Regions from separate parts of the Bacillus sp. 01N42_2 genome, predicted to be linked through region 2. Evidence: riboswitches for the same ligand, from Rfam matches in the RefSeq annotation. Region 2 holds a riboswitch; the other holds the start of a gene.
What was found. Region 2 has a riboswitch for glycine ahead of AC1DN5_RS03580 (amino acid permease). Riboswitches for the same ligand answer to the same signal wherever they lie in the genome.
Positions count from the first base shown of each region.

Region 1: linked by a shared signal. The riboswitch ahead of gcvT (glycine cleavage system aminomethyltransferase GcvT) and the one ahead of AC1DN5_RS03580 (amino acid permease) in region 2 are both predicted to bind glycine.

Region 1 covers NZ_JBFTRO010000003.1:87,268-92,392, forward strand. Annotated here, with positions in the region: gene gcvPB (aminomethyl-transferring glycine dehydrogenase subunit GcvPB) at 1-361, opposite strand, end outside; gene gcvPA (aminomethyl-transferring glycine dehydrogenase subunit GcvPA) at 354-1,700, opposite strand; gene gcvT (glycine cleavage system aminomethyltransferase GcvT) at 1,715-2,815, opposite strand; glycine riboswitch at 2,994-3,094, opposite strand; gene AC1DN5_RS07910 (DEAD/DEAH box helicase) at 3,240-4,910, shown strand; gene AC1DN5_RS07915 (YqhG family protein) at 4,932-5,125, shown strand, end outside.
Region 2 covers NZ_JBFTRO010000001.1:693,787-698,911, forward strand. Annotated here, with positions in the region: gene ahpF (alkyl hydroperoxide reductase subunit F) at 1-904, shown strand, start outside; gene AC1DN5_RS03580 (amino acid permease) at 1,382-2,725, opposite strand; glycine riboswitch at 2,870-2,950, opposite strand; gene fbp (fructose-1,6-bisphosphatase) at 3,243-5,125, shown strand, end outside.

The DNA.
Region 1 (5,125 bases), on a different contig from region 2:
TTAAATCGTATAAAAGCTCAAGCGCCCCCTGAACCGTGTCCTCGTCCTGAAGCGGGTGAATGGCGGAAAAGCCAGGGAACCGGGCAATTTTTTCATTTAATTTCGGATTGTATTTCATCGTACAGGAGCCGAGCGGATAAAAACCTGAATCAACTCCGTGGTTTCTTCTGGAAAGAGCGGTATAATGCCGCATAATATCAAGCTCTGATACTTCCGGCAGCTTTGCGTCTTCATCGCGGATGTAGTCACCGGGAAGAAGGCTTTCAAGCTCTGTTTCCGGCACATCAAGCTCCGGAAGGCTGTAACCGATACGCCCTTCGCGGGACATTTCAAAAATAAGCGCCTGATCTTGATTATTCATGTTGATCCCCCAATCCCGCAATAAGCGAATCGATCTCTTCTTTTGTTCTCAGCTCTGTGACGGCAATGAGCATATGCTGATTCAATTCCGGATACGCAAGGCCTAAGTCATATCCGCCGATGATGCCGTCTTTGAGGAGCCGCCGGTTTGCTTCCTTGACGGGGAGGTTCAGCCTGACGGCAAATTCATTAAACATCGGGCCGTCAAATGCTACGTGCAAGCCGGCTTTTTTCGCTTGGCGTCTCGCGTAATCGGCTTTCAGTATATTTTGGCGGGCCATGTCTTTGACGCCGTTTTTTCCGAGCGCAGTCATCGCGACTGAAGCTGCTAACGCATTCAGCGCCTGGTTTGAGCAGATGTTAGAGGTGGCCTTGTCTCTTCTGATATGCTGCTCGCGCGCCTGAAGGGTGAGAACAAAACCTCTCCGCCCGTTTTCATCCTCCGTCTGGCCGACAAGCCGGCCCGGCACCTTTCTCATCAGTTTTTTCGTTACTGCAAAATAGCCGCAGTGCGGGCCGCCGAACGCCGCAGGTATACCGAAAGGCTGCGCGTCCCCGACGACGATATCAGCTCCGTATGCTCCGGGCGGAGTCAAAATACCGAGGGCGAGCGGGTTAGAAGAAACAATCAGCTGGCTGTTCCCTTTATGTGCGAGCGGCTCAATGTCCTTTAACGGCTCAATTTGTCCGAAGAAGTTCGGATACTGGACGATTACAGCGGCCGTTTCATCACAGACGGCATGTTCTAATGCGTCAAGGTCTGTGACGCCGTTTTTTGCAGGCACCTCTACAACTTCAATATATTGGCCTTTTGCGTATGTTTTCAGGACATCCCGTGATTCCGGATGCACGGCGGCGGAAATGACGATTTTTTTCTTTTTGTTATGTCCTGACGCAAGCATCGCCGCTTCTGCCAGCGCCGTTCCCCCGTCGTACATGGAGGAGTTTGCAATATCCATACCTGTTAACTCGCAAATCATCGTTTGAAATTCAAAAATCGCCTGCAGCTCTCCTTGTGAAATTTCAGGCTGGTAAGGCGTATATGCCGTGTAGAACTCTGACCGGGAAATCACATGATCGACGATAACCGGCTGATAGTGATCGTACACTCCTGCCCCCAGAAAAGATGCATATGTAACAGCGTCCTTATTTTTCGCCGCAAGCTTTGTCAGCTCTCTTGTCAGCTCTGTTTCTGATTTTGCTTTTTTAATTTGGTAGTCTTTTTGAAACCTCACATCTTCCGGAATATCGGCAAACAGTTCATCAATTGAATCTGCGCCGATGGCTTTCAGCATTTCTTTTTTATCCTGTTCTGTCGCGGGCAAATATCGATGCTTCATATGACTCTCCTTTTTCAGCTCTGTTTTGGGCGTTTATAAAACGGTGTGCGGACAATCTTTGCTTTTACCGTTTTTTTGCGGATTTCCACTTCGACTTCCGTTCCGATTCCACTGAATTCCGTTTTGATTAAGGCAAGGCCGATATTTTTCTTTAACGTCGGGGATTGTGTGCCTGTCGTGACTTCCCCGATCAGAGCACCGTCTTTTTTTACGGCATAACCGTGTCTCGGAATCCCCTTTTCAATCATCTCAAGCCCGACCAGCTTACGCGGAGCTCCTTTTTCTTTCTGTTCACTCAATACAGACTTCCCGAAAAAGTCGGAATCTTTCTTGGGTTTTACGGCAAATCCGATCCCGGCTTCAATCGGCGTAATGTCTTTCGTCAATTCCTGACCGTATAAAGCGAGCTTCGCTTCAAATCTCAGCGTATCACGCGCGCCGAGGCCGCACGGAACGATTCCTTCATTCTCTCCCGCTGTAAGAATCTCCTTAAACAGATGAACCGCATCTTCATTTTTACAATAGAGTTCAAACCCGTCTTCACCGGTATAGCCTGTTCTTGAAAGCAGGACTTGGCGGCCGGCAACGTCAGCTCCATCAATAAACGTAAACGGTTTTAAGGAAGACAAATCACGTTCAGTCAGCTTCGCAAGAACCGCCTGAGCATTCGGCCCCTGAACGGCTAGCAGTGAAAGCCCGTCAGACTGATTGGTCAGCGTGACATCCCCTTCCGCGTGTTCTGTCAGCCAAGCGATGTCTTTTTCAATATTGGACGCGTTAATCACAAGCAGATAGCAGCTCTCGCTTTTCTGATAGATCAGCAAATCATCGACCGTACCGCCGTCAGGATAACACATGGCGGTATAGAGGGCGCTTCCCGGATTTAAATCGGCAACGTCATTTGTCATCATTTTTTGCAGAAAAGACAGGGCGTCTTTACCGGAGACTTCGACTTCTCCCATATGGGATACATCAAACAGACCCGCCTTTGTGCGGACGGCTTCATGCTCCTCTTTAATAGAAGAAAATTGAACCGGCAGCTCCCATCCTCCAAAATCAATCGTTTTTCCGCCGTATTCTTTATACACGTCATAAAGCGGTGTTCGTTTCAGCATCATCTTCCCCCTTCAGTCATTGGCGCATTGTAAAGACATATAAAAAAGGACAGAGAAACACCTCATGAAAATGAAGGTTTCTCTGTCCCGGCACCTGAAAGTTTACTTTATGAAAACATCATAAAGACGTCCCCTTTGGTGGTCTGCTGCTTCAAATCGCAGACACTCTCCAGAGTTGCGTCGAGCAAGAGTTCTTTTGCCTGAGAGATTCACTCCGCAGTTTGCTCCTTCGGCGCCCGGATGCACATTTTTCGTCCGAGTCTCTCCCCTTGCTGTCATTCGCTCATATTTACCAATTGTTATGGACATACTAAAGCAATATCTTTTAGTGAAATGATTACTTATATCCTACCACCCTCACTTACGTCCGGCAACAAAAATGATGATAAATCAGTTTTTTAAAAGAAAGGCGGTTTTGTTACATATGACAGCAGAGATCATATTTGATGCAAACTGGCCGGGAGAGTTTTCTGAGCGGCTGAAAACGGACGGTCCCTGGTCAAATTGGGAGATGTACAAACTGTCGGCTGAAGTCCAGCAGACCCTTGCCATTCCTGAATTCGAAGGGTTGAGGGCTCCTTTATACCTGCCCGATTTCACTCCGCTTCCCCATCAGCTTGAAGTCGCGCAGAAAGTCGTTGAAAAAATGAACGGCAAAGCGATTTTGGCTGATGAAGTGGGGCTCGGAAAAACGGTCGAAGCGGGACTGATTTTAAAAGAATACATGATTCGCGGGCTGGCCAAAAAAATCCTGATTCTTGTGCCGGCATCACTCGTGTCCCAGTGGGTGAAAGAGCTTCAGGAGAAGTTTTTAATACCCGCTGTTGAACAGAAAAAAAGCTATGTGTGGGAACAGTGCGATATCGTCGTTTCTTCTATTGATACGGCCAAGCGTTCGCCTCACAAGGAGATTGTGCTTTCGATTCCGTATGATCTCGTCATTATTGACGAAGCGCATAAGCTCAAAAACAGCAAAACGAAAAATTATGAATTTGCGAGAAGTCTTGTGAAGAAATACTGCCTGCTTCTGACGGCGACCCCGATTCAAAACCGGATCGAAGAAATTTTCAATTTAGTGTCACTGTTAAAACCCGGCCACTTAGGAAATGAAAGCGGATTTCAAGAAACGTTCAATCAAAAGGACGGGATTGACGCTCATGAGCATTTGAAAGAGCTCGTCAATAAAGTGATGATCCGCAACACGCGGAGCGACACCGGCCTTACATGGACGAAGCGCCACGTGGAAACAGTGCCGATCACCTTTTCACCGACGGAACAGGCGCTCTACGATGACATTAACGCACTGAAAAACGGCACAGAAAAGCCCGCAAGCGCATTTTCCATTATGACGCTGCAACGGGAGTGCTGTTCAAGCAGGGAAGCCGTGTATATGACGCTTAAAAAAATGCTTGATCAAAAAGACAAACAAGCGCCCGCTTTCGATGAACAGACGATCGCCAATTTAATGGACCGCATCAATCAAGTCACGCAAAACTCAAAAGCGATTCAAGTTGTTGACTTGATTAAAAAGATTAATGACAAGGTCATTATTTTTACTGAGTATCGGGCGACACAGATCTACTTGCAGTGGTTCCTTCAGCAGAACGGCATAAGCTCCGTTCCGTTCAGAGGCGGATTTAAGCGCGGAAAAAAAGACTGGATGAAGGATCTCTTCCGCGGCAAAGTGCAGGTCCTGATCGCTACAGAAGCCGGAGGGGAAGGAATCAACCTGCAATTTTGCAACCATATTATCAACTATGACCTCCCGTGGAACCCGATGCGGCTTGAACAAAGAATCGGAAGGATTCACAGACTCGGTCAGGAAAGAGATGTCCACATCTACAATATGGCGACAAAACATACGGTGGAAGAGCATATCTTAAAACTCTTGTATGACAAAATTCATTTATTTGAAAATGTCGTCGGAGAACTAGATGACATTTTAACAAAAATCAAAGTGAGCAATTTTGAAGATCATTTACATGATATTTTATGCCACTCGCTGACAGAGGAAGAAATGCGGATCAAAATGGACAACCTTACCTCTTTCTTATCGTACGGTACGGAAAAACCCGCCAGAAAAAAAGGCTCTTAATCTAAAAGGAGGAAGCGCGACATGAGACAGCAGGAGGTTCACCAATTTTTACTGCGCTTTTTTGAAGCGAACCACTGCCCGATTACTGAACACGGGCCGGGTTTTATGACGGTTCAGTTGACGGTCGAGATGGACAAACAAATTATGAACCGCCCGTTTTATTGGCATTGGCGTGAAAAAACGGGCGGCGAACCGAACCCGATGAAGATTACGTT
Region 2 (5,125 bases):
TGACGTTCTTGTTGTCGGCGGCGGACCTGCCGGCGCAAGCGCGGCGATCTACACGGCGCGTAAAGGCATCCGCACTGGTGTCGTCGCTGAACGCTTCGGCGGCCAGGTACTCGACACCATGAGCATCGAAAACTTCATCAGCATCAAAGCGACTGAAGGACCGAAGCTCGCTGCAAGCCTTGAAGAGCACGTGAAAGATTATGATATTGACGTCATGAACCTTCAGCGCGCGAAACGCCTTGAGAAAAAAGACCTCTTCGAACTTGAACTTGAAAACGGCGCTGTACTGAAAAGTAAAACAGTGATCCTGTCAACAGGTGCCCGCTGGCGCAATGTCAACGTACCTGGTGAGCAAGAGTTCAAGAACAAAGGTGTTGCATACTGCCCACACTGTGACGGACCATTATTTGAAGGCAAAGACGTAGCCGTTATCGGCGGCGGAAACTCCGGAATCGAAGCGGCGATTGACCTTGCAGGTATCGTCAATCACGTGACTGTGCTGGAGTTCGCGCCTGAACTGAAAGCAGACGAAGTCCTGCAAAAACGTCTTTACAGCCTGCCAAACGTCACTGTGCACAAAAATGCACAAACGAAAGAAATCACAGGCGACCAAAACGTAAACGGCATTACGTTCGTTGACCGTGAAACAGGCGAAGAAAAACACGTTGAACTTCAAGGTGTATTCGTCCAAATCGGTCTCGTGCCTAATACAGAATGGTTAGACGAAACTGTCGAACGCAACCGCATCGGCGAAATCATCGTCGATAAGAGCGGCGCGACAAGCGTTCCCGGCCTATTCGCCGCAGGGGACTGCACAGACGGCCCGTACAACCAAATCATTATTTCAATGGGATCAGGTGCAACTGCCGCTTTAGGCGCATTTGATTATTTGATCCGGAATTAATATAAAAAAGCCGCCATATGAATGGCGGCTTTTTATGTTATCAGTTAGGGTTTGCCCCGCCAACACATGCTTTTCCTCATCGTTTTGCAGCTGCTCCCACTTTTTCGCCTTCTTTCTATATCATTTGAATTTTAAGGGTAATGTTAACATTACCCTTGTTAAAATATCAATATATTTCCATTTATATCTATTACTTTTTTCCTTTAATTAGAAAGGGGTTATTTGAATTGCAAAGAAAGTCTTTTACTGACTCATCCATTTTCTTTTTTTTAATTTGTATTTTGGGAGGCATACTTTTTCTTTTAATAAAATGATTCGAGTCTTTTTTAGTTGTTGACTCTCTAATCTATTTATACATAAGGCTTGCTCGCTATTAAGGCCCTATATTCGCCTGGTCAACGAAAGAAAAAGACAGCATACTGCAAGCGGTACGCTGTCTTTTTCTTGAAACTCTGATGACTATTTCATTCATAACCTTTATGTCTTGCTCCCTCTCGCCCGATAGATAAGAAACAGTCCAATAAACCACAGCGGCGTCAGCAGCAAAGCCGGGCGCGTCGCATCCGCAAATAGCATAATCACCAGAATGGCGGCAAACAGCGCCAGCACGGCGTAATTGATAAACGGCGCGAACGGCGCCTTGAAAGACGAGCTTGCGTGTAAGTCCGGACGGCTTTTCCTGTATCTGATATGACAGACAAGAATCACGCCCCACACCCAAATGAAACAAATTGCGCTGATGGTGGTCACGATGCCAAACGCTTCTTCCGGTATCAATTTGCTTAAAAGAGCGCCCGCTGACAGCACAATGACGGATACCCATAATGCGCTGCTCGGCACATGGTTTTTATTCAGCTTCGCGAAACTTGCCGGCGCCTGTTTCGTTTTGCTTAAGTTATACAAAATCCGGCTTGTAGAAAACATCCCGCTGTTACAAGCAGAAGCGGCCGACGTTAATACGACAAAATTAATGATTCCCGCAGCCACCGGAATGCCGACTAAGCTGAAGGTTTTCACAAAAGGACTTTCCGCCGCATTCAGCTGCGTCCAAGGGTTAATACATAAAAGAATGATCAATGCCCCCACGTAGAAAAATAAAATACGCAATGGAATTTTATTGATAGCGGACGGAATGTTTTTTTTCGGATTTGATGTCTCCGCTGCCGACACACCCACTAATTCCACACCGACATAGGCGAAGATCACCATCTGGAACGACAGCAAAAAGCCCGAAAACCCGTTTGGAAACAAGCCGCCGTGCTCCCACAGATTCGCCGCTGAAACCGTTCCGGTATGCGTTTTGAACCCAATCACCAGTAAAACCAAACCGATGACAATTAACGCGAGAATCGTGATCACCTTAATTAAGGCGAACCAAAACTCCAATTCTCCAAAAATCTTGACCGTTAACAGATTAAGCCCTAATAAAATGAGCAAACAGATAAGTGCAGGAACCCACTGCGGAATGTCAAACCAATATTTCACATATACACCGACGGCGATCACATCCGCCATAGCCGTCATAATCCAGCAAAACCAATAAGTCCAGCCGGTGACAAACGCCGCACGCGGCCCTAAATACGCCTCGGCAATATCCGTTAATGATTGGTACCCCGCTTTAGATAACAGCAGTTCTCCCAGCGCCCTCATGACGAAAAAAAGCGCAATACCTACAATAAAATACGCAAAGATGATAGAAGGACCCGCCAGCTGAATCGCCTTACCGGATCCTAAAAACAATCCGGTGCCGATCGTGCCGCCAATGGCGATCAGCTGCACGTGCCGATTCGACAAGTCCCTCTTTAGCTCTCGCTGTTCCACACCTGACTCCTCCTTACTTTTTGATGAACGACGAGAAAATAAAGCCAATAAAAAAAGAGATTGGATGCCCTCCAATCTCATGGTCATAAGAATATCAAATTATATTTGCGCCGCTGACAATCAACAGCATGCCAAATACATATTCGGTACTCTTCTGTCCTTTTGCCTGAGATTGTGAACCCTTCGGCGCCGCGGTAAACCCGCGGTCTCTCCAGAAGCCGCTCCTGCTGTAGTGCGACCCACAGCAATCATAGCCTGCTACGTATTAAGTTTCCGATAGAAATAACTATCAGATAACTTTTTATTTTAATGGAAGTTTAATCATTTGTCAATAGGGTGATGAGCTGTCTGCGGAAGGTATATGTTGAGGCCTCAAGCGCCGCATTTTCTGTTTTGTTTGTCTCAAAAAGGACTTATGAGGTACTATCATATAAGGTCTAATGATTTAAATATCATGTCATACTTTAAATTCACCTTATCATGCAATCGCTCGTAAATAAAAAGGGGATGGACGAGATTGGAAACCAAATATTTAGATCTGCTCGCACAAAAATACGATTGTGAAGAAAAAGTGGTCACAGAGATCATTAATCTGAAAGCGATACTGAACCTGCCGAAAGGAACCGAGCATTTCGTCAGTGATCTGCACGGAGAGTATCAGGCATTCCAGCACGTGCTGCGGAACGGTTCAGGAAGAGTCAAAGAGAAGATCCGCGATATTTTCAGCGGCGTCATTTACGATAGAGAAATTGATGAACTGGCGGCTTTGGTCTATTATCCGGAGGACAAACTGAAGCTGATCAAACATGACTTTGATACGAAAGAGGCATTAAACGAGTGGTATAAAGAAACGATCCATCGGATGATTAAGCTCGTTTCATATTGTTCTTCCAAGTACACCCGCTCCAAATTGCGCAAAGCGCTGCCTGCCCAATTTGCTTATATTTCCGAAGAGCTGCTGTACAAAACAGAACAAGCCGCCAACAAAGAACAATATTACTCCGAAATCATAGAACAGATCATCGCGCTCGGCCAAGCTGATAAGCTGATCATCGGGCTTGCTTACAGCGTTCAGCGATTGGTAGTCGACCATCTGCATGTTGTCGGCGATATTTATGACCGGGGACCGCAGCCGGACAGGATTATGGAAGAACTGATCAACTATCATTCAGTGGATATTCAATGGGGGAATCACGATGTTCTCTGGATAGGCGCCTATGCCGGTTCGAAAGTATGTCTGGCCAATATTATCCGTATCTGTGCCCGCTATGACAACCTGGACATTATTGAAGACGTCTATGGCATCAATCTGAGACCGCTATTGAACCTTGCCGAAAAATATTATGATGATAACCCGGCTTTCCGCCCGAAAGCAACCGAAAACAGACCGGAAGATGAGATTAAGCAAATCACAAAAATCCATCAGGCGATCGCGATGATCCAATTCAAGCTTGAGAGCCCGATTATTAAGAGACGGCCGAACTTTAATATGGAAGAACGGCTGTTACTGGAAAAGATTGATTATGACTGCAATGAAATCACGCTGAACGGAAAAACATATCAACTGGAAAACACCTGCTTCGCGACGGTGAATCCCAAACAGCCCGATCAGCTATTAGAAGAAGAAGCAGAAGTCATGGACAAGCTGCTGTTCTCTGTCCAGAATTCCGAAAAGCTGGGCCGCCATATGAATTTTATGATGAAAAAAGGCAGCCTGTATTTAAAATATAACGGCAACCTGTTGATTCACGGCTGTATTCCTGTTGACGAAAACGGCAATATGGAAACGATGATGATAGAGGATAAAGCCTATGCGGGCCGTGAGCTTCTCGATGTATTTGAACGGTTCTTACGGGAAGCGTTTGCTCATCCGGAAGAAACCGATGACCTTGCGACAGACATGGTCTGGTACTTATGGACAGGCGAGTATTCCTCCCTCTTCGGAAAACGCGCCATGACCACCTTTGAGCGGTATTTCATCAAAGAGAAGGAAACGCATAAAGAAAAGAAAAACCCGTATTACTATTTGCGTGAAGATGAGGCAGCCTGCCGAAACATCCTGAAGGAATTCGGGCTCAACCCGGATCACGGCCATATCATCAACGGCCATACACCGGTAAAAGAAATCGAAGGCGAAGATCCGATCAAGGCAAACGGAAAAATGATCGTCATCGACGGCGGCTTCTCCAAAGCCTACCAATCCACAACAGGCATCGCCGGCTACACGCTCTTATACAACTCCTACGGCATGCAGCTCGTCGCCCATAAACACTTTAACTCCAAGGCCGAAGTGCTGAGCACAGGAACCGACGTCTTAACGGTGAAACGATTAGTTGACAAAGAGCTGGAGCGGAAGAAAGTGAAAGAAACGAATGTCGGTGAAGAACTGATGAAAGAAGT